Regions from separate parts of the Serratia odorifera genome, predicted to be linked through region 3. Evidence: predicted binding sites of a transcription regulator. Region 3 holds the regulator's gene; each other region holds the start of a gene.
What was found. The regulator CRP, encoded in region 3, controls carbon source genes, mostly activating them, when cyclic AMP is high. The targets are predictions, from matches to a motif close to ATGTGANNNNNNTCACAT.
Positions count from the first base shown of each region.

Region 1: ACCC84_RS01025 (ABC-F family ATPase) is a predicted target of CRP. The motif match lies at 2,825-2,842, and genes of this name have one in related genera.
Region 2: rhaS (HTH-type transcriptional activator RhaS) is a predicted target of CRP. The motif match lies at 1,917-1,934, and genes of this name have one in related genera.
Region 4: ACCC84_RS01140 (CidA/LrgA family protein) is a predicted target of CRP. The motif match lies at 2,770-2,787, and genes of this name have one in related genera.

Region 1 is NZ_JBGMUT010000001.1:202,697-207,674, reverse strand. It holds gene moeA (molybdopterin molybdotransferase MoeA) at 1-405, shown strand, start outside; gene moeB (molybdopterin-synthase adenylyltransferase MoeB) at 408-1,163, shown strand; gene ACCC84_RS01025 (ABC-F family ATPase) at 1,211-2,803, opposite strand; gene ACCC84_RS01020 (LysR family transcriptional regulator) at 2,946-3,881, opposite strand; gene ACCC84_RS01015 (DMT family transporter) at 3,980-4,420, shown strand; gene ACCC84_RS01010 (DMT family transporter) at 4,417-4,902, shown strand.
Region 2 is NZ_JBGMUT010000001.1:485,650-490,627, reverse strand. It holds gene pqqU (TonB-dependent receptor PqqU) at 1-1,761, opposite strand, end outside; gene rhaS (HTH-type transcriptional activator RhaS) at 2,086-2,907, shown strand; gene rhaR (HTH-type transcriptional activator RhaR) at 2,993-3,850, shown strand; gene rhaT (L-rhamnose/proton symporter RhaT) at 3,875-4,909, opposite strand.
Region 3 is NZ_JBGMUT010000008.1:167,409-172,386, forward strand. It holds gene ACCC84_RS18395 (helicase HerA-like domain-containing protein) at 1-168, shown strand, start outside; gene ACCC84_RS18400 (aminodeoxychorismate synthase component II) at 227-802, shown strand; gene argD (bifunctional acetylornithine/succinyldiaminopimelate transaminase) at 935-2,155, shown strand; gene crp (cAMP-activated global transcriptional regulator CRP) at 2,277-2,909, opposite strand; gene ACCC84_RS18415 (OsmC family protein) at 3,284-3,691, shown strand; gene ACCC84_RS18420 (phosphoribulokinase) at 3,745-4,614, opposite strand; gene ACCC84_RS18425 (YheU family protein) at 4,754-4,978, opposite strand, start outside.
Region 4 is NZ_JBGMUT010000001.1:230,560-235,537, reverse strand. It holds gene metG (methionine--tRNA ligase) at 1-56, shown strand, start outside; gene ACCC84_RS01150 (sugar ABC transporter substrate-binding protein) at 276-1,352, shown strand; gene ACCC84_RS01145 (MFS transporter) at 1,485-2,699, shown strand; gene ACCC84_RS01140 (CidA/LrgA family protein) at 2,830-3,237, shown strand; gene ACCC84_RS01135 (CidB/LrgB family autolysis modulator) at 3,234-3,929, shown strand; gene cdd (cytidine deaminase) at 4,166-4,978, shown strand, end outside.

The DNA of each region.
Region 1 (4,978 bases), on a different contig from region 3:
GCCATCAAACCCGGCAAGCCGTTCGCCTTCGGCAAATTGCAGCACGCCTGGTTCTGCGGCCTGCCGGGCAACCCGGTATCCGCCGCGCTGACCTTCTACCAACTGGTACAGCCGCTGCTGGCCAAGCTGGCTGGTCACCACGAATGGCATCTGCCGCCGCGCCTGCGCGCCCGTGCGCTGACGCCTTTGAAGAAAGCCCCCGGCCGCCTCGACTTTCAGCGTGGCGTATTCGCCAGCAACGCCCTCGGCGAGCTGGAAGTGAGCACCACCGGCCATCAGGGATCGCACGTCTTCAGCTCGTTCAGCCAGGGCAACTGTTTTATCGTGCTCGAACGCGATCGCGGCGCGGTGGCGGCGGGGGAAATGGTTGAGATTGAGCCGTTCAATATGCTGCTGAGGAACTGATGATGCTGCCGGAATTAACCGATGCCGAAGCGCTGCGCTATAACCGTCAGATCGTGCTGCGCGGTTTCGACTTTGACGGCCAGGAAAAGCTGAAGGCCGCTCATGCGCTGGTGATCGGCCTTGGTGGATTGGGCTGTGCCGCAGCCCCCTATCTGGCTGCGGCTGGCGTAGGGCGACTGACTCTGGTTGATTTCGACAGCGTGGCGCTGTCCAATTTACAGCGCCAGATCCTGCATAACGACAGCCGTATCGGCATGGCCAAAGTCACCTCGGCACAGCAGGCACTGCAGATGATCAATCCACATGTGCAGATCGACACCGTACAACAGCAACTGGACGAACGGCAGATGACGGCGCTGGTAGCCACCGCCGACGTGGTGCTGGACTGCAGCGACAACGTAGCGACCCGCGACCAGTTGAACCGGGTGTGTCATGCGCAGCGCAAACCGCTGGTGTCAGGGGCGGCAATCCGCATGGAGGGGCAGCTTAGCGTGTTCACTTATCAACCTGGCGAACCCTGCTATCGCTGCCTGAGCCGGCTGTTTGGCGACAATGCCCTCAGCTGCGTCGAGGCCGGGGTGATGGCCCCTCTGGTCGGCACCATCGGCACGCTGCAGGCGATGGAAGCGATCAAGCTGTTGGCGAATTTTGGCCGTCCGCTGGTTGGCAAGCTGTTGATGTTCGATGCGATGTCGATGCAGTTTCGCGAAATGAAGCTGCCGAAGGATGCGCAGTGCGAGGTGTGCGGAAAAAGCTAGCAATCCCTCACGCTACGCTCGGCAGAACATAGCGTGAGGGCGGGCAATTAAACGATGCCCTGGCTACGCAGGTAATCTTCGTAGTTGCCGCTGAAGTCGATCACCTTGTTCGGCGTCATCTCCAGGATGCGGGTCGCCAACGAGCTGACGAACTCACGGTCGTGGGAAACGAAGATCAGTGTACCTTCATACATTTCCAGCGCCATGTTCAGCGATTCGATCGATTCCATGTCCATGTGGTTGGTCGGTTCATCCATAATCAGGATATTAGGGCGCTGCATCATCAGCTTGCCGAACAGCATACGGCCCTTCTCCCCCCCTGACAGCACCTTCACCTTCTTCTTGATGTCGTCCTGGCTAAACAGCAGACGACCCAGCACGCTGCGTACCGCTTGCTCGTCGTCCTTTTCCTGTTTCCATTGGCTCATCCAGTCGAAAACGGTCAGGGTTTCATCAAACTCGTATTCGTGATCCTGCGCGTAATAACCGATGCGCGCGTTTTCCGACCATTTGACGGTACCGCTGTCCGGCTGCGCATCACCCACCAGCGTTTTCAGCAGGGTAGATTTACCGATACCGTTCGGGCCCAGCACCGCCACTTTCTCACCCACTTCAACCATCAGATTGAACTTGCTAAACAGCGGGCCATTGTCGAAGCCCTTGGACAGTGCTTCCACTTCCAGCGCGTTACGGAACAGTTTCTTGTCCTGCTCGAAACGGATGAACGGGTTCTGACGGCTGGAAGCCTTGACCTCTTCCAGCTGGATCTTGTCGATCTGGCGCGCGCGCGAGGTCGCCTGCTTGGACTTGGAGGCGTTGGCGCTGAAGCGGCTCACGAACGATTGCAGTTCGTTGATCTGCGCCTTCTTCTTGGCGTTGTCGGCCATCAGACGTTCACGCGCCTGGGTTGCCGCCGTCATGTATTCGTCGTAGTTACCCGGGTAAACGCGCAGTTCGCCGTAATCCAGATCCGCCATGTGCGTACAGACCATATTCAGGAAGTGGCGGTCGTGCGAAATGATGATCATGGTGCTGTTACGTTCGTTAAGCACCTGCTCCAGCCAACGAATGGTATCGATGTCCAGGTTGTTGGTCGGTTCGTCAAGCAGCAGGATTTCCGGATCGGAGAACAGCGCCTGAGCCAGCAACACGCGCAGCTTGAAGCCCGGTGCGATTTCGCTCATCGGGCCGTAGTGCTGTTCAACCGGAATACCGACGCCCAGCAGCAGTTCGCCGGCACGCGCTTCGGCGGTATAACCGTCCATTTCGCCGTATTCGACTTCCAGATCGGCCACTTTATAGCCGTCTTCCTCGCTCATTTCCGGCAGGGCATAGATGCGGTCGCGCTCTTCCTTCACCGCCCACAGTTCAGTGTGACCCATGATCACGGTATCAAGCACGCTGAATTGTTCAAAGGCGAACTGATCCTGACGCAGTTTACCCAGACGCTCGTTCGGATCGAGGAACACGTTGCCGCCGCTCGGCACCAGATCGCCGCCCAGGATTTTCATAAAGGTCGATTTGCCGCAACCGTTGGCGCCGATCAAACCGTAGCGGTTACCGCCGCCAAACTTGACGGAAATGTTTTCAAACAGCGGCTTACTGCCAAACTGCATAGTGATGTTGTTAGTACTTAACACAACGCTCGCTCTTCATTGGGAATGTGATTTGGCGCGCATTATGCCATAACGAAACACAGAGATCGTCGGAAGTTTTGGTGAAGATTTGTGCGGCTTGCGCTGATGGCAGCATTGGGTGGCTAAATTGTCAGCCCCACGGCGCTCAGCGGTATTGCCAATAGGCCGGCGAGCCGTATTTCTCGACGAAAAAGTCAATCACCGCACGAACCTTCAATGGCGGCCGGCGGGCGTTGGGATAGATGGCCGCGATCGCCTGCGGCTCCAGCGTGGTGGATACGGCAAACTGCGGCAAAACCGGCACCAGCGTGCCGTTCTTCAACGCGTCGCCAATCAGCCAGTCCGGGAACACCACCATCCCCATGCCGTTCAGCGCGGCGCTGACCAGCGTTTCGGCATTATTCGAGGTCAGCGATCCGCTGAACGTATGCGGCTGCCAACGCTGGTCGCTATCGAGAAAGAACCAGCGTTGCGGCCCGGTAAAGCCGCGATAGACCAGACAGTTGTGTTGATACAGATCTGCGGGCTGCGTCAGCGCGGGTGCATGCGCCAGATACGCCGGGCTGGCCGCCAGATGATATTGTGGCGTGGCAAACACCCGCGCATGCAAAGTCGAGCTGTTAAGCACGCCAATACGAAACAGCAAATCGGTGGCATCACGGTGAGGATCGATAAACTCGTCGGTTTGCATCAGTTCGATGTTGAGCTGCGGGAACCGTTCGCCCAACTCCGCCAGCCAGGGCGCAATGTGCCGCTGGCCAAACACCACCGGAGCATTGAGCCGCACCAGCCCGCTCGGCTCGTGCTCCTGTTGCTGCAATTCCCACTGCGCTTCGTTCATCTGATCAAGCATCGAGCGGGCGTAACGGGCAAATAGCCGCCCGGCTTCGGTCGGCACTACCGCCCGCGTATTGCGATACAGCAGTTGCGTCTGCAAGGCGCTTTCCAACTGCTGTACTACCCGCGAAACCGAGGAGGCGGCGATGCCTTCTCGCCGGGCCACTTCAGAAAAGTTCCCCAGTTCGACGATGGCCACAAACAACCGCATGGTGCGGATAGTGATCTGTTGCAAGTCTTCCATTTGTGCAAATCCTGCAAAGCTGTTTCTCTTATTATGCTGTTTTTCGAAACGATGCAACAGCCTACAGTGTGCGACTGGTTTTTTTGGAGCAACAATTGATGAATATCGTCTTGATCGCACTGGTGGTATTAGGTGGCATGGGACTGTCGGTGGAAGCCGGTCTGCTCGGGCCGCTGGGGGGCGAAGTCGGCCATTTATGGGCTACCTTCAGTATTTTCAGCGTCGGCGCGGTGCTGTCTCTGCTGCTGGTGATCTTCTTCGGTCCACGCAATGCGCCCTCCTATCTGGCGCAGCCGGGCTGGCAACTGCTGGGCGGCATTCTCGGCCCGGTATACGTGGTGGTATTGACCCTGGCGACACCCACCATCGGCATTGCCATGACGATGATCGCCATACTGGCCGGACAGGTGGGTAAAAGCCTGCTGATCGACCATTTTGGCTGGTTCGGTACCCCGGCACGGCGGGTTAACGGCAAACGTATGCTGGCGCTGGTATTTATCATCGCAGCCTTGGCACTGATCGCAGGAGACAAGCTATGACATTGATCATGATTATGCTGGCGGTGCTGGCCGGTGCGGTATTAAGCATGCAGGCGGCAATAAACGGCCGATTGGGCCAGAGCGTCGGCGTGCTGAAAAGTGCGTTTCTCACCTTTTTCCTCGGCTCGCTGGTCACCGCGTTGCTGATTCTGTTTTTCGCCCAACCGATGAGCGCCACCCTGTTGAGCGTTCCTAAGTGGCAACTGCTTGGCGCCCTGTTTGGCGTGCCTTACATCATCATTATGGTGTTGGCGGTACAGCGCATCGGCACCGCCGTAGCCACCGTGGCGGTGATTTTCGGCCAGTTGGCGATGAGCGTACTGATCGACAGCTTTGGCTGGCTGGGCAATGCGGAAATCCCGTTTTCCCTTAACCGTGCGCTGGCGCTGCTTTGTCTGGCAGTGGCACTGGTGCTGATCTATCGCAGCAACGTACCGGCCAAACCACGGCCTGAAACGGCATCTGAGGCCGGCGGCGCTTAAAAACAGCACAAATTGATTGCCAACATATTGTACAAATCAACACTTGTTGTATAAGTTTACTCGCGGGGATTGCCAC
Region 2 (4,978 bases), on a different contig from region 3:
GCATATCGAGTTACGATAGCGCGCATCCAGCAGCGTCCAGGCCATTTTTAACTGCCAGGCTTCGCCAAACTGCTGGTCGAGCGCCAGCTCAAGCCCACGGCGCCGCGTCTGCCCGGCATTTTTATAGCTGCTGCGGCCATTACGGCTTTCGGCCACCACTATTTCGTTTTTGGTGTCGGTCTGGAACAGCGCTGCGCTCAGCAAGCCATTGCCAATGCGGGCTTTACTGCCAAGCTCTATCGAGTCGCTGGTCGCCGGTTTCAAGCCGAAATTCATCCCCGGCTCACCATCCGGGCGATAAGACAGTTCATTGATGGTTGGCGTTTCAAAGCCACGACCGGCAGAAAGATAGGCATTCCAGCCATCCGCCAGCGTGTAACGCAGCGAGCCGGCCGGCAACCACTGGTGATAGCGTGCGCTGCCGCTGTCGTCGCCATTGCCGGCGGTAATATAATGGTCGTTGGAATCAAAATTGACGCTGCTAAAACGCACGCCGGCGTCCAGCGTCAGGAGCGGTGTCAACTGCCATGAGGTTTGCAGATACGGATCCAGATTCCACATCAGGTTGCGTTCATCACGCCGCAAATTCCCCTTGGTCCCCAATTCGGTTACGCCATTGACCATGGTGAAGTTTTCATAACCTTTGCGGTTTTCACTCATGGTTTCATAGTTCAAGCCGCCGGTCAGGGTATAGGGCACGGCGGAAATCTGGCCACGATGCGTCCAGCGCGTGTCGATCCCCTGATAATGCCGTGCCAGTTCGATCACTCCGCCTGGGTGCTGGGGGCTGCGTTGCTGCACCGCCAGCGGAATCGATTGATATTGTGTGGTTTCGCGCTCGCCGGCATACATCATCACGCTGAGATCGTCATCGCTGCCGATCTGCCGCTGATAGTGCAACCCGGCCTGCGTCTGCGATAAGGTTTTACGCGTATTGTACTGTTCGGCGCGCGGCGCCTGCCGTGGATTTTCATGCCATTCGTCGGCGGTAAGACCGCCAGGATCGTTGGCCTTGAGATCGACGCTGTTGAACAGCAACGTCAACGTGCTGACATCGTCAATGCGCACCCCCAGCTTGGCATTGCCGAGATTCTTGCGTGCCCCGCTATGATCGCGATAGCCCTGGGTCGTAAAGCGGGTGGCGGAAACGGCGTAATTTACATCGCCGCTCTGGCTACCGTCGCCGGTGGCACCGGTAGCCTTGACGCCATAGCGCCAGGTGCCGTCGCTGCCGGTGTACATGCCGCTTTCCAACTGGTTGGGCTGGCGGCCGGTTTGCGTTTCGACGTTCATCATGCCGCCGGAAGCGTTGCCGTACAGTGCGGAAAATGGCCCGCGCAGCACTTCGACCTTGTCGACCGAGTTGAGATCGATGTTCGACGTCTGCCCCTGGCCATCGGGCATGGTGGCCGGAATACCGTCGACATAGATCCGCACGCCGCGCACGCCATAGGTCGAACGGGCGCCGAAACCGCGTATCGACAGTTGCAGATCCTGTGCGTAATTCTGGCGATTTTGTATCTGCAGGCCCGGCACGCTGCCCAGGCTTTCCGACAGGTTGATTTGCGGCCGTGCATCGCGCATCTGCTCGCCATTCACCACGCTGACCGCAGCCGGCGTACTCAGTTCGGACAGCCCGTCGCGCTTGGCTGAAACCACCAGCGTACTTTCCTGCTCTGGCGAACTCTGCGCCGCGCGCGCTGACGTCGACAAGATAACCGGTAACACCAAGGCCGAAGCCACCACCATTTTTTTCTGCATGAGTTTATTCTACAGTCCCGATCACGTTGGAAACATTTTGTACCATTTGGAACGAGGATGCGACGAGTTATTACTGATAACAATAGATTGGAACACCAGCCGGCGCGTTTTTATCTGGTTTCCCCGCCCAACTCCCCGGCTCGGGTGCCGAAGGGTTGTGACCTTGCACACATTTTTAAACATTCTCGTAACATTCTTGAAAAAGCGACCGCCTAAGCGCCGTTTCCGGTCAAAACTTTAAGGTTCCTGTGCCAGCCATCTCATACACTCGCTGAGTAATGTCGTGCGGCAATTGTGCGGCACGTTTTTATTCAGGAGGGCAAGATGACGCTTTTGCACAGCCGTGATTTTTTCCCTTCCGGCTATCAGCCGGTGGCAATTGAACCGCGGGCACCTCAGCCGGCATTTCCAGAACATCACCATGAATTTTATGAAATCGTCATCGTTGAGCAAGGCGCCGGCGTGCACGTTTTCAATGGACATCCCTATACGCTCAACAGCGGCAGCGTGTGCTTTGTCCGCGATCATGACCGCCATCTGTTTGAGCAGACCAACGGTTTATTCCTGACCAACGTACTGTTCCGTGCGCCTGACGCCTTTCGATTTTTGTCCGGCGTCGAACATTTCCTGCCACGGGAATGCAACGGCGTCTACCCGGCACACTGGCGTATCGGCCAACAGGTATTGCAACAGATCAAACCATTGATCAACCGTCTGATGGTCGCCCCGCAGCAAGAGTGCAACGAAGAGATCGCCCTGCATGAAAGTCTGTTCATGCAACTGCTGGTGCAATTGCGTCAAGGGTGTATGGCGGCACGCGGCGACGATCAACAAGGGCGTTTACACCAGTTGCTCGACTGGCTCCAGACGCATTACGCCGAGCCGATTGACTGGAGTGAACTGGCGGAGCGCTTCGGTATCCCGCTGCGCACCCTGCACCGCCAGCTCAAGAATCACACCAATATGACGCCGCAGCGCTACCTGACGCATTTACGCCTGTTGCAGGCGCGTCATCTGTTATGCCATAGCGACACCAGCGTCACCGATATTGCCTTTTGCTGCGGGTTTGGCGACAGCAATCATTTTTCCACCCTGTTCAAACGCGAATTTGCCTGCCCGCCCCGCACCTTGCGCGGTCAACGGTGAAAATTAAAAAATACGTCGTTCATCAACCTAATGCCTGCGATTTCAAGTAATAATGTTCCCCCCTTTTCGATGGTGAGAACGCTGAATCATGCGACCCCTGCTGCTTGAAAGCCGTGATTATCTGATATCGCCGCAAATGCCGGTGGCGGTGGCGGAACGTTACCCGCAGCAAGGGTTCGCGCCGCACACCCATCAGTTCTATGAAATCGTCATCGTCTGGCGCGGCAACGGCCTGCACGTGCTGAACGATCATCCCTATCGCATTACCTGCGGCGACATCTTTTACATTCAGGCCAGCGACTGCCACAGCTATGAATCGGTGAACGATCTGGTGCTGGATAACATTATCTATTGTCCGGAACGGCTGCGCTTCGGCGCACAGTGGGACCACCTGCTGCCGCCGTTTGACCCGCAAAATGCGCGCTACTGGCGGTTGACCACCCAGGGCATGAATCTGGCGCGGCCGATCGTCGCCCAGCTTTCGCAGGAGAGTCGCAAAACCGATACGCTATCGATTCAGCTCACCGAAGCGCTGTTGCTGCAACTGGCCATCGTCCTGAAGCGTTATCGCTACGCGGTAGACGACGCCTATCTGTTGCCGGATGGCGAGCAGCTGGATTTGCTGATGGCGGCGCTGCAAAATGGCATTGAGGATCATTTCGACCTGGCGGCATTTTGCGCACGCCACCAGTTGACCGAGCGGGCGCTGAAGCTGCTGTTCCGCCAGCAAACCGGCATGACCATCAGCCACTATCTGCGTCAGCTACGGCTGTGTCAGGCCAAGCGCCTGCTGCGACGCAGCGACTACCTGATCGGCGAAGTCGCCGCGCGCTGCGGTTTTGAAGACAGCAATTACTTTTCGGTAGTGTTCGCCCGCGAAGCCGGTATGACTCCAAGGGAATATCGCCAGCAGTTTATCGCCGCAGGCGTCTGCCCAAGGTAACCCGTCACGCTGGCGGCGCTCGCTTCAGTACGCCATGCCCAACCCGACGATATTGGCAGCCAGAATGATGATCAATCCCCCCAGCACCAGCACCCGCAGCGGTTTGTTGCCGGCGGCGCGCCACTCTTTCAGCAGCAGACCGACAATGCCGCCACACAGCACATAGAAACTCATATGCAGCATCCAGCTCATATAGTCATACTGCGCCGGAATGCGCGCATGTCCCCAGGCGTAGAAAAAGAATTGCAGATACCACATCAGGCCGCCCAGGGCAGAAAGCAGCAGGTTGACCAGCAGCAACGGTTTGGCCAACGAGAAATCAGCCCGCAGCGACAGCGTTTTTTTGCACGCCAGGCGCACCAGGCAATAACCGAGGTTGATCACCGCCCCGCCGCCCATGATCACCACGTAGCTCGGCAACGCTACATACAGCGGACTGATGCCGACCGCCGCCGCGGCATGATGCATCGGCTTGGCGGCGTCCATGGCGAACGACATGCCGGCCGAGAAAATACCGCACATCACCGCCAGCACCAGGCCTTTCTTCAAGTTGAACTCTTCGGCGCGAATGCCGAGCGCCCGTTCTTTCAACAGACCGGCATAACTGACCACGCCGACACCAATCAACGCCACCAGCACCCCCAGCAACGTCAGCAATCCGCCAGGCGTACCGAACAGCAGCATGAAACGCCCTTGCAATAGCGGCGTCATCAAGGTGCCGACGATCAGCGTAATACCGATGGCGATACCAATGCCCATCGACATGCCGAGGTAGCGCATCGTCAGACCGTAATTGACGTTGCCGATGCCCCACATGGCGCCAAAGAGAAACACCGGCAACAGCGTCGCCGCGCTGAAGGAGCCGTAATAGTGCCAAAAGTCCGGCAGCAGCCAATAGCTGATGCTCCACGGCAGGATCAGCCAGGACACCAGTCCGCCGATCGACCACATGGTTTCCCAGGACCAGCGTTTGACCTGTTTGAACGGCGCGTAAAAACATGCGGCGCTGGCGGCGCCAACCAGATGCCAGAGTATTCCCAACCAAATCGCGTTATTCATCCTGTCTTCCTTTGTCTATTGTCACGCGGCGCAACCCGGAACCGTAGGGCCGCAGATAAAACGCGAGTC
Region 3 (4,978 bases):
GGTGGCCTGATGGGCGGGTTGAACGATCTGCTGTTCGGCTCTACCGGTCCACGCGGCGGCAAGCGCGATGGTATTGTTCAAACGGCGGCCAAGAGCATGGCTCGCGACCTTGGCAAGCAGATTTTGCGCGGCGTTTTGGGATCGATTATGGGCGGCCGTAAAAAGTAAGCGGAAAATTTCGTCAGCGGCAGTAAACTAGCGCAGCTTTTTTCTGCCTGGACATGTCATGCTGCTGCTGATTGATAACTACGACTCTTTCACCTACAACCTGTACCAATACTTCTGCCAGTTGGGCGCCGAAGTGTTGGTCAAGCGCAACGATGAATTGCAACTGGCCGATATTGAACGGCTTGCGCCACAGAGACTGGTGATTTCACCCGGCCCGTGCACGCCGAATGAGGCGGGCATTTCTCTTGCTGCCATTCGCCACTTTGCCGGCAGGCTGCCCATTTTGGGCGTATGCCTCGGCCATCAGGCGTTGGGGCAGGCGTTTGGCGCCACGGTGGTACGCGCCCGTCAGGTGATGCATGGCAAGACCTCTGCCATTCGGCACCATAACGGCGGCGTTTTTGCTGGGCTGAACAATCCGTTGACCGTGACCCGTTACCACTCGCTGGTGCTGGAAGCCGCCACGTTGCCAGACTGCTTTGAGGTAACCGCCTGGAGTGAGCGCGACGGCGAACCTGACGAAATCATGGGGATCCGCCATCGTCAGCTGGCGCTGGAAGGGGTGCAGTTTCACCCGGAAAGCATTCTCAGCGAGCAGGGGCACCAACTGCTGGATAATTTCCTGAAAAGTTAACCGGTTATGAGTTTTTTTCCTTTTTTGGCGATTTAGGTTTGCCCTTGATTGGTTTTTTATGCATATTTTGTGATTATATTTTCACTTAATGGCAACATTGAAAATCCGATCACGTTCAGGGTGGACCCAATAATGACCGAAAAATACCCAGTCAGCCGCAATACGTTCGACCAGGTTATTCTGCCTGTTTATGCACCTGCCCAGTTTGTCCCCGTCAAGGGCAAGGGCAGCCGAGTGTGGGACAGCAACGGCAAGGAGTATATTGATTTCTCTGGCGGTATTGCGGTGACTGCGCTGGGGCATTGCCACCCGGCATTGGTGGCGGCGCTGAAGCAGCAGGGTGAAACCCTGTGGCACACCAGCAATGTCTTTACCAACGAGCCGTCGCTGCGCCTGGCCAGCAAGCTTATCGCCGCGACTTTCGCCGATCGGGTGTTCTTCGCCAATTCCGGCGCCGAAGCCAACGAAGCGGCATTCAAGCTGGCGCGCCACTATGCCATTACCCGCCACAGCCCGTACAAAACCAAAATCATCGCGTTTTATAACGCGTTCCATGGCCGTACGCTGTTTACCGTCTCGGTTGGCGGCCAGGCGAAGTATTCCGACGGCTTCGGGCCAAAGCCGGCCGACATCGTGCATGTACCGTTCAACGATCTGGCGGCGGTCAAGGCGGTGATGGACGATCACACCTGCGCGGTGGTGATGGAGCCGATTCAGGGCGAAGGCGGTATTACTCCGGTGGATGCGCAGTTCCTGCAAGGTGTGCGTGAACTGTGCGATCGCCACCAGGCGCTGTTGGTATTTGATGAAGTGCAAAGCGGTATGGGGCGCAGCGGCAAGCTGTTCGCCTATATGCACTACGGTGTGACGCCGGATATTCTGACCACCGCCAAAGCGTTGGGCGGCGGTTTCCCGGTCAGCGCCATGCTGACCACCGAGGAGATTGCTTCGGTGATGCAGGTCGGTACCCACGGCACCACCTATGGCGGCAATCCGCTGGCCTGCGCGGTGGCGGAGGCGGCGTTGGACGTGATCAATACCGCCGAAGTGTTGAGCGGCGTCGAACAGCGTCATACGCTGTATGTTGCGGCGTTGCGGGACATTGGCGAAAAATACCGTATTTTCAGCGAGATTCGCGGTATGGGGCTGTTGATCGGCGCCGAACTGACGGCGCCTTACCACGGCAAGGCGCGTGATTTCCTCACCGCGGCCGCCGCGCGTGGCCTGATGATTTTAAATGCCGGGCCGAACGTGATCCGATTTGCGCCGTCGCTGGTCGTTGAGCCGCAAGATATTGCCGACGGTATGGCGTTGTTTGAGCTGGCGGTTCAGGACGTGATCAACGCCGGGTAGCTACCCACCGGCGGTCGGCAGACGGTATCGGATGTCCGACTGTGTCCACGGTAAACGGCGCATAAAAATGCCGGTCAGCGTTAACTGACCGGCATTTTTTGAAGCGTGCCGTTTTAATGGATTAACGGGTACCGTAGACGACGATGGTTTTGCCGTGTGCGGAAATCAGGTTTTGATCTTCGAGCATTTTCAGAATACGGCCAACCGTTTCGCGTGAACAACCGACGATTTGACCAATTTCCTGACGGGTGATTTTAATTTGCATGCCGTCCGGGTGAGTCATGGCATCCGGCTGTTTGGCCAGATTGAGCAGGGTTTGCGCAATGCGGCCGGTAACGTCTAGGAAGGCGAGGTTACCCACTTTCTCTGAGGTGATCTGTAGGCGGCTTGCCATCTGCGCCGACAGGCGCATCAGAATGTCAGGGTTCACCTGGATCAGCTGACGGAATTTCTTATAGGAAATTTCAGCCACTTCACAGGCGGTTTTAGCCCTAACCCAGGCGCTGCGTTCCTGGCCTTCTTCAAATAATCCAAGTTCGCCGATGAAATCGCCCTGATTGAGATAGGACAGGATCATCTCTTTGCCTTCTTCATCCTTGATCAGCACCGCAACGGAGCCTTTCACGATGTAGTAAAGCGTTTCGGCCTTTTCACCTTGGTGAATCAGCGTACTTTTCGATGGATATTTGTGGATATGGCAATGAGACAGGAACCATTCGAGAGTAGGGTCTGTTTGCGGTTTGCCGAGAACCATTCGCTGTTATCCTCTGTTGTAATCTGCCTGTATCACAGGGGTCAGAGTTCCCTGTCAAACGTGTTATGGCTGTCCATGAGCGGCGACCATTAACCGTTTTTGAGGCGTGACGTAAAAATACGCTATTGCCCTAGCATATTAACTTGCAGTGAGAGCTGCAAGCTACATTCTGTTAACATACACATTAAGGTGCCTTTCCGTGGGCATTTCCCTGAAAGCGCTGTCCAGAAAGCGTTATTGCGGCTCTGTTTGTAGCACAGAGTGACGCGGGTGTCTTGTGTTGTCTCGCTCACACATGACCAGTATCAGGTTCCGTTGCCAGTTTTGCTGCTAACGCGTAGTCTGATGACAAAGAATCAATCGGAGTCATGAGCATGCAGGCAAGAGTCAAATGGGTTGAAGGGTTAACGTTTCTTGGCGAATCGGCGTCTGGCCATCAGGTATTGATGGACGGCAATGCCGGTGACAAGGCGCCAAGTCCGATGGAAATGGTGCTGATGTCCGTGGGGGGATGCAGCGCGATTGACGTGGTGTCGATTTTGCAAAAAGGCCGTCACGACGTGCGTGATTGTGAGGTAAAACTGACCTCTGAACGTCGCGAAGAGGCACCACGGGTATTTACCCATATCAACCTGCATTTTATCGTCAGCGGTAAAGGGCTTGGCGACAAGGCGGTGGAGCGTGCGGTGGATCTGTCTGCCGACAAATACTGTTCGGTAGCGCTGATGCTCGGCAAGGCCGCCAGCGTTACCCACAGCTTTGAAGTCCGGGAAGTGGCCTAATGGCATGTGGCGCGGTGGCCTAATCCTCCCCGCGCCCGTCCGGTGTCGCCTGGCTACTCAATCTTTTTGCCTTCCAGCAGCCGCTGCACCAGCGGTGCCATGATCAACTCCATCGCCAGTCCCATTTTGCCGCCGGGCACCACCAGCGTATTGATGTGCGAAATAAACGAGCCTTGCAGCATCGCCAGCAGATAAGGGAAATCAATCTGATCCAGCCCGCGGAAGTGGATCACCACAAAGCTTTCGTCCAGCGACGGGATGGCCTTGGCGGCAAACGGGTTGGAGGTATCCACCGTTGGCACGCGCTGGAAGTTGATGTGGGTGCGTGAAAACTGCGGTGTGATGTAGTTGATATAGTCTTCCATCGAACGCACTACCGAATCCATCACCGCTTCGCGAGAATGGCCGCGTTCGCCAGTATCGCGGATCAGCTTCTGGATCCACTCCAGGTTGACGATTGGCACCACGCCGACCAGCAGATCGACCTGCTGTGCCACGTCATGCTGATCGGTGACGACGCCGCCGTGCAGCCCTTCGTAGAACAGCACGTCGGTGGGTTCCGGCAGGGCTTCCCACGGTGTAAAGGTGCCAGGAACCTGGTTGTACGGCACGGCTTCGTCATAGGTGTGCAGATATTTACGTGAACGGCCGCTGCCGCCGTTGCCATATTCACGGAAGCTCTGCTCCAGCAGGCCGAAGTCGTTGGCTTCGGGGCCAAAATAGCTGATATGACGGCCGAGGTCGCGCGCCTTGCGGATCGCCGCGTCCATTTCCGGCCGGGTGTAGCGGTGGAAGCTGTCGCCTTCCAACTGTGCGGCGCGAATATTCAACTGCTGGAATATTTTGCGGAACGCCACGCTGGTAGTGGTGGTGCCGGCTCCGCTGGAGCCGGTTACCGCGATAACGGGATGTTTGGCAGACATACGATATGTTACTCCGTCTAAAATGCGTGTTTTATCCGTCGTACCTCAGCTGCTTTGCTGTAGGCCGCCTCGATGCAACTCGAGTGCTGTAGGGTATGGCACATTGATACCTGATTTTTCCCGTCAGTCATAGGGCGGATTACATTTCTTCCTGACCGGCACGGAACTGGCCACGTGGCATGATATTGACGGTTTCATGCAGTTCCGACCACACCAGCAGCACTTCGCCGCTTTGCAATTGCCGGCGAACGTCCTCCACTTTCTGCGTCAGCGAACGTTCATGCTCGCCGTAGTCAGTGCCTTCGCGCAGTACAAAGGATTCGATCAGATTATTCAGCGTTTCGCTGTCCAGTTCTTTCCAGGG
Region 4 (4,978 bases), on a different contig from region 3:
AAATCTTCCTGCTGAGCCCTGACAGCGGCGCCCAGCCGGGTATGCAAGTAAAATAATCATCAACGTCTAGTGAGAGCCGGGCTTGCCCGGCTTTTTTATGCCCGTCGCCTGCCAGTCAAACATTTCGCTATAACGCCAGCCAAAAAGTCATAACGAAGACAATTCCCTATCAAAACCCTTCTGGTTATGATGCTAGCCAGACAAAATAGACGTCTGGATAGCAAGACTGCTATTTACCTTTTAATCGGCCAGACTTACCTGCTTCGGAGTTGATAATGAAAACGATAAAAATCTCTTTGCTTGCGCTGGGCCTGTTTAGCGCGCTGCCGTTATACGCCGCGCCAGACGCAACGCTGGCAGCGGTACCGGCCGCCATCGCCAATCATCAGGGGCCAATCCGCGTGGCGGTGATCCGCAATCTGGGGTCCGATGACAACACCACTCAGTTCCTGGCCGGCGCCATTCAGGAAGGCCGCAAACTGGGGTTCAAGGTGGATACGTTCCTCAGCAATGGCGACGATGCCCGCTTCCAGGATTTCGTCAATCAGGCCATCAGCCAGAAATACGATGGCATTATTCTTTCGCAGGGGCGTGCCCCCTACTCCACCGATCTGGTGAAGCGTATTGCCGCCGCGGGTATTGCCGTGTCCGCCTTTGATACCGACGTCAGCGGCATTATTCCCGGCGTGACCGTTTCCCAGCAGGATGACGCCTCGCTGGCCAATGAATCCTTCGGCCAGTTGGTGAAAGACTTCAACGGACGTGCCAACATCATCAAACTGTGGGTGGCCGGTTTTCCGCCGATGGAACGGCGTCAGGCCGCCTATCAACAATTGCTCAAGCAACACCCCGGCATCCATGAGCTGGAATCGATCGGCGCGGTGTCTTCCGACGTGCAGGGCGATACCGCCAACAAAGTCGGCGCGGTACTGGCCAAATACCCGAAAGGCAAGATTGACGCCATTTGGGGAACCTGGGATGCCTTTACGCAAGGTGCCTATAAGGCATTGCAGGAAAATGGTCGCAGCGAAATCAAGCTGTACAGCATTGATATCTCCAATCAGGACCTGCAGCTGATGCGTGAAGCCGGCAGCCCATGGAAAGTCAGCGTCGCGGTAGACACCAAACTGATCGGCGCGGTAAACCTGCGGCTTATCGCCAACAAAATTGCCGGTGAAACTACGCCGGCAAGCTACCAATTCAAGGCCGCCGCCATTCCGCAGGCGCTACTGGTCAGCCAACCGGGGCCGGTAAACGTGGCCAGCCTGGGCAAAATCATTCCCGGCTGGGGCAGCAGTGACGATTTCGTCCAGCCATGGTTTGCCACGCTACAGTCACAGGCAGGCAAATAAGCTGTTTTAAGCGGGGGCGACAGCGGTTGCCCCTTTTTTGTGCTTATTTTCCATCAGCCCCTTTCCTGTTTGCCAAAATGCGCTATGTTATCAACACTGTGTTAATAACTGTATGCATAGACAGGCATTGTCATGAAGGGATTCCCGGCGCAAATCAATACCTTGTTGGCCAGTTCGTTACTGCTGACCATTGGCCGCGGCGTTACGCTGCCATTCATTACCATTTATCTCACCGAACATTTCCATCTGTTGCCTAAAAGCGTCGGCATCATCCTTGGTCTCAGCCTGACGATCGGCATTCTCAGCAGCCTGTATGGCGGCTATCTGGTGGACAAGTTCAACAAAACCACCCTGATTGCGCTTTCCATGCTGTTGTTCGCGCTGAGCTTTTTCATTATTCCCTGGATTGCGCAACCGGGCAGCATAGTCATCGTGCTGGCGGTGCTGCATACCGCATATGCCGTGCTTGGCATTACCATTAAAGCCTGTTTCGCCGAATGGCTGCCGGTAGCGCAGCGCATCAAGGCGTTTTCGATCAATTACACCCTGGTGAACGTCGGCTGGGCGATCGGCTCATCGCTCGGCGTACTGGTGGCCGGCTTTAGCCCCTTGCTGCCGTTCTACCTTTCCGGCGGCCTGGCACTGCTGACGGTAGTGATGGTGAACCTGAGACTGCGCCAGCAACAGGCGCAGCCGCAGGTTACCCGCCAATCGGACGCGCCCACGGTGATGCCCAGCTTCCGCCAGACGGCAAAAATCCTGCGTCAGGATCGCCGGCTGATCTACTTTACCCTGGGCAGCACGCTGGGCGCGGTAGTGTTCGGCCAGTTCACCGGTTATCTGTCGCAGTACCTGATCACCGTCTCCAGTGCCGACTTCGCCTACCGGGTGATTGGGCTGGTGATGATCGTCAACGCCTGTATCGTGATTGCGTTACAGTACCTGCTGAGCCGCGGCATGCGGCAGGACAACATTCTGCGCTGGCTGACGCTGGGCACGCTGTTTTTCATTATCGGCCTGCTGGGCTTTCTGTTTGCCGGCCAGTCGCTGTGGCTGTGGGCGACGGCCATGGCGGTTTTCACCCTCGGCGAAATCATTGTCATCCCGGTGGAATACATGTTCATCGATTTCATTGCTCCCGGGCATTTAAAAGGCAGTTACTATGGCGTGCAAAACCTCAGCAATCTGGGAGGGGCCATCAATCCGGTACTGTGCGGCCTGTTGCTGAGCTATGCCGCACCGGCGCTGATGTTCGTCATGCTGATTGCTGCCGCACTGTTCAGCCTGCTGTTTTTCTTTCTCGGACATCGGCTGGCGCAACGACAGCGGCTGGCACAGGAGGCGTAACCTACACTTGTTCCATGCCGTCAATAGCGCCTAATGGCATCGTATGCATAGACAGGATTCATGGCGTGTTTTGTGGCCAAGCTCACAGTTTAATTGTATGATGAATACATCAGTTAAACAGGAAAGAATCATGACCAACCTATTCGCACTGTGTTGGAAATACCTGCGGGCCTTCGCTTTAATTTATCTCTGCCTGTTTGCCGGCAATGCGATTTCCGCCCTTTTACCCATCACCATCCCCGGCAGCATCATCGGCATGTTGCTGCTGTTTGCGCTGCTGTCATCGCAACTGCTGCCAGCCAAATGGGTGCGTCCGGGCTGCAACGTCTTCATCCGTTACATGGTATTGCTGTTTGTGCCGATTGGCGTCGGTGTCATGCAATATTATCGGCAGATTGTCGATCATCTGGCGCCGCTGCTGGTGTCCTGCCTGGTCAGTACCGTGCTGGTACTGGTGGTGGTGGGTTATTCCTCCCACTATTTTCACCGCGACCGTAGCCTGGCCGCTGGCAAGCGCGATGCCAAGGAGGACAAATGATGGATAACATCTGGTGGTCGTTACCGTTAACGCTGGTGGTGTTTTACGCGGCACGGGCGTTGTCGCAGCGACTGAAAATGCCACTGCTCAACCCGCTGCTGGTGTCGATGGCCATCATCATTCCTTTTCTGCTGTTCACCGGTATTCCTTACCAACGCTACTTCCAGGGCAGCAAGATACTGAACGACTTTTTACAACCTGCGGTGGTGGCGCTGGCCTTTCCGCTGTATGAACAGATACACCAGATCCGCGCACGCTGGAAGTCGATCATTACCGTGTGCTTTATTGGCAGTCTGACCGCGATGATCAGCGGCGGCGCCATCGCGCTGTGGATGGGCGCTACGCCAGAAATCGTCGCGTCAATCCTGCCAAAATCGGTCACCACGCCGATCGCCATGGCAACGGCGGAATCGATCGGCGGCATTCCGGCCATCAGCGCCGTCTGCGTGATTTTTGTCGGGATTTTCGGCGCTATTTTCGCCCACCCCCTCTTCAACCTGATGAGGATAAACACCAAATCTGCACGTGGTCTGGCGATGGGCAGCGCATCACACGCCCTGGGGACCGCGCGTAGCGTAGAACTGGACTATCAGGAGGGCGCATTCAGCTCACTGGCTCTGGTTGTCTGCGGGATTATTACCTCGTTATTGGCGCCGTTATTGTTCCCGCTGCTGTTGCATCTGTTTGCCTAAGGCCAAAACTTGCGATACATCTCGCAATAATGATTTCTATTACATGAATTTCACCAATAAGGAGATCTTAATCACACTTTATTGATGGCGGGCTGCCTAGAATGCCCTATCCAATTAATTCGAGATTGCATTGCGGCGGCTGCCTGCAAAAGCCTGATACGTCAGGCGTGGCGCAAACCGCCAACGATGTGAATCGGTAACAGCGGCCTCCCCGTTAATCAATAGAGAGACCTACCATGCATACGCGTTTTCACACCGCTTTCAGCCAATTGCCCGCTTCCTTGCAAAGCGCCCTGCAGCCTTATATGGACACACCTGATTTCCCGGCGATGTTCGACCTCAGCCAGGTTGAGGCAATCAAGCAGCGCTGCGGGCTGGATGATGATGCCCTGGCATTTGCCCTGCTGCCGCTGGCGGCAACCTGTTCCTTAACCCCGATCTCACATTTCAACGTCGGTGCCATCGCCCGCGGCGTCAGCGGCAATCTGTATTTTGGCGCCAATATGGAATTTCACGGCGCGCCGATGCAACAAACCATCCATGCCGAACAATGTGCAGTGACCCACGCCTGGCTGCGTGGCGAACGCTCACTGGCCTCCATCACCGTCAACTACACACCGTGCGGCCACTGCCGCCAGTTTATGAACGAGTTGAACAGCGGCGGTGAACTGCAAATTCGCCTGCCGGGGCGCGACGCGGCCACGCTGGCAGATTATCTGCCGGATGCATTTGGCCCGCGCGATCTGGCTATCAGCACCCTGTTGATGGACCCGGTGGATCATGGTTTCCAACTGTCGCTGAACGACCCACTGGACCAGGCGGCGCTGAACGCCGCCAACCGTAGCCATGCGCCCTACAGCAACGCCCACAGCGGCGTAGCGCTGGAAACCGCCGAGGGTAAAATCCATGCGGGTCGCTATGCCGAAAACGCCGCCTTCAACCCAAGCCTGCCGCCGTTACAAGCGGCACTGGTACTGTTAAACCTCTCCGGCGGCGATTGCCGGCAAATCCGCCGCGCGGTGCTGGCGGAGCCGCAGAGCGCCATACTC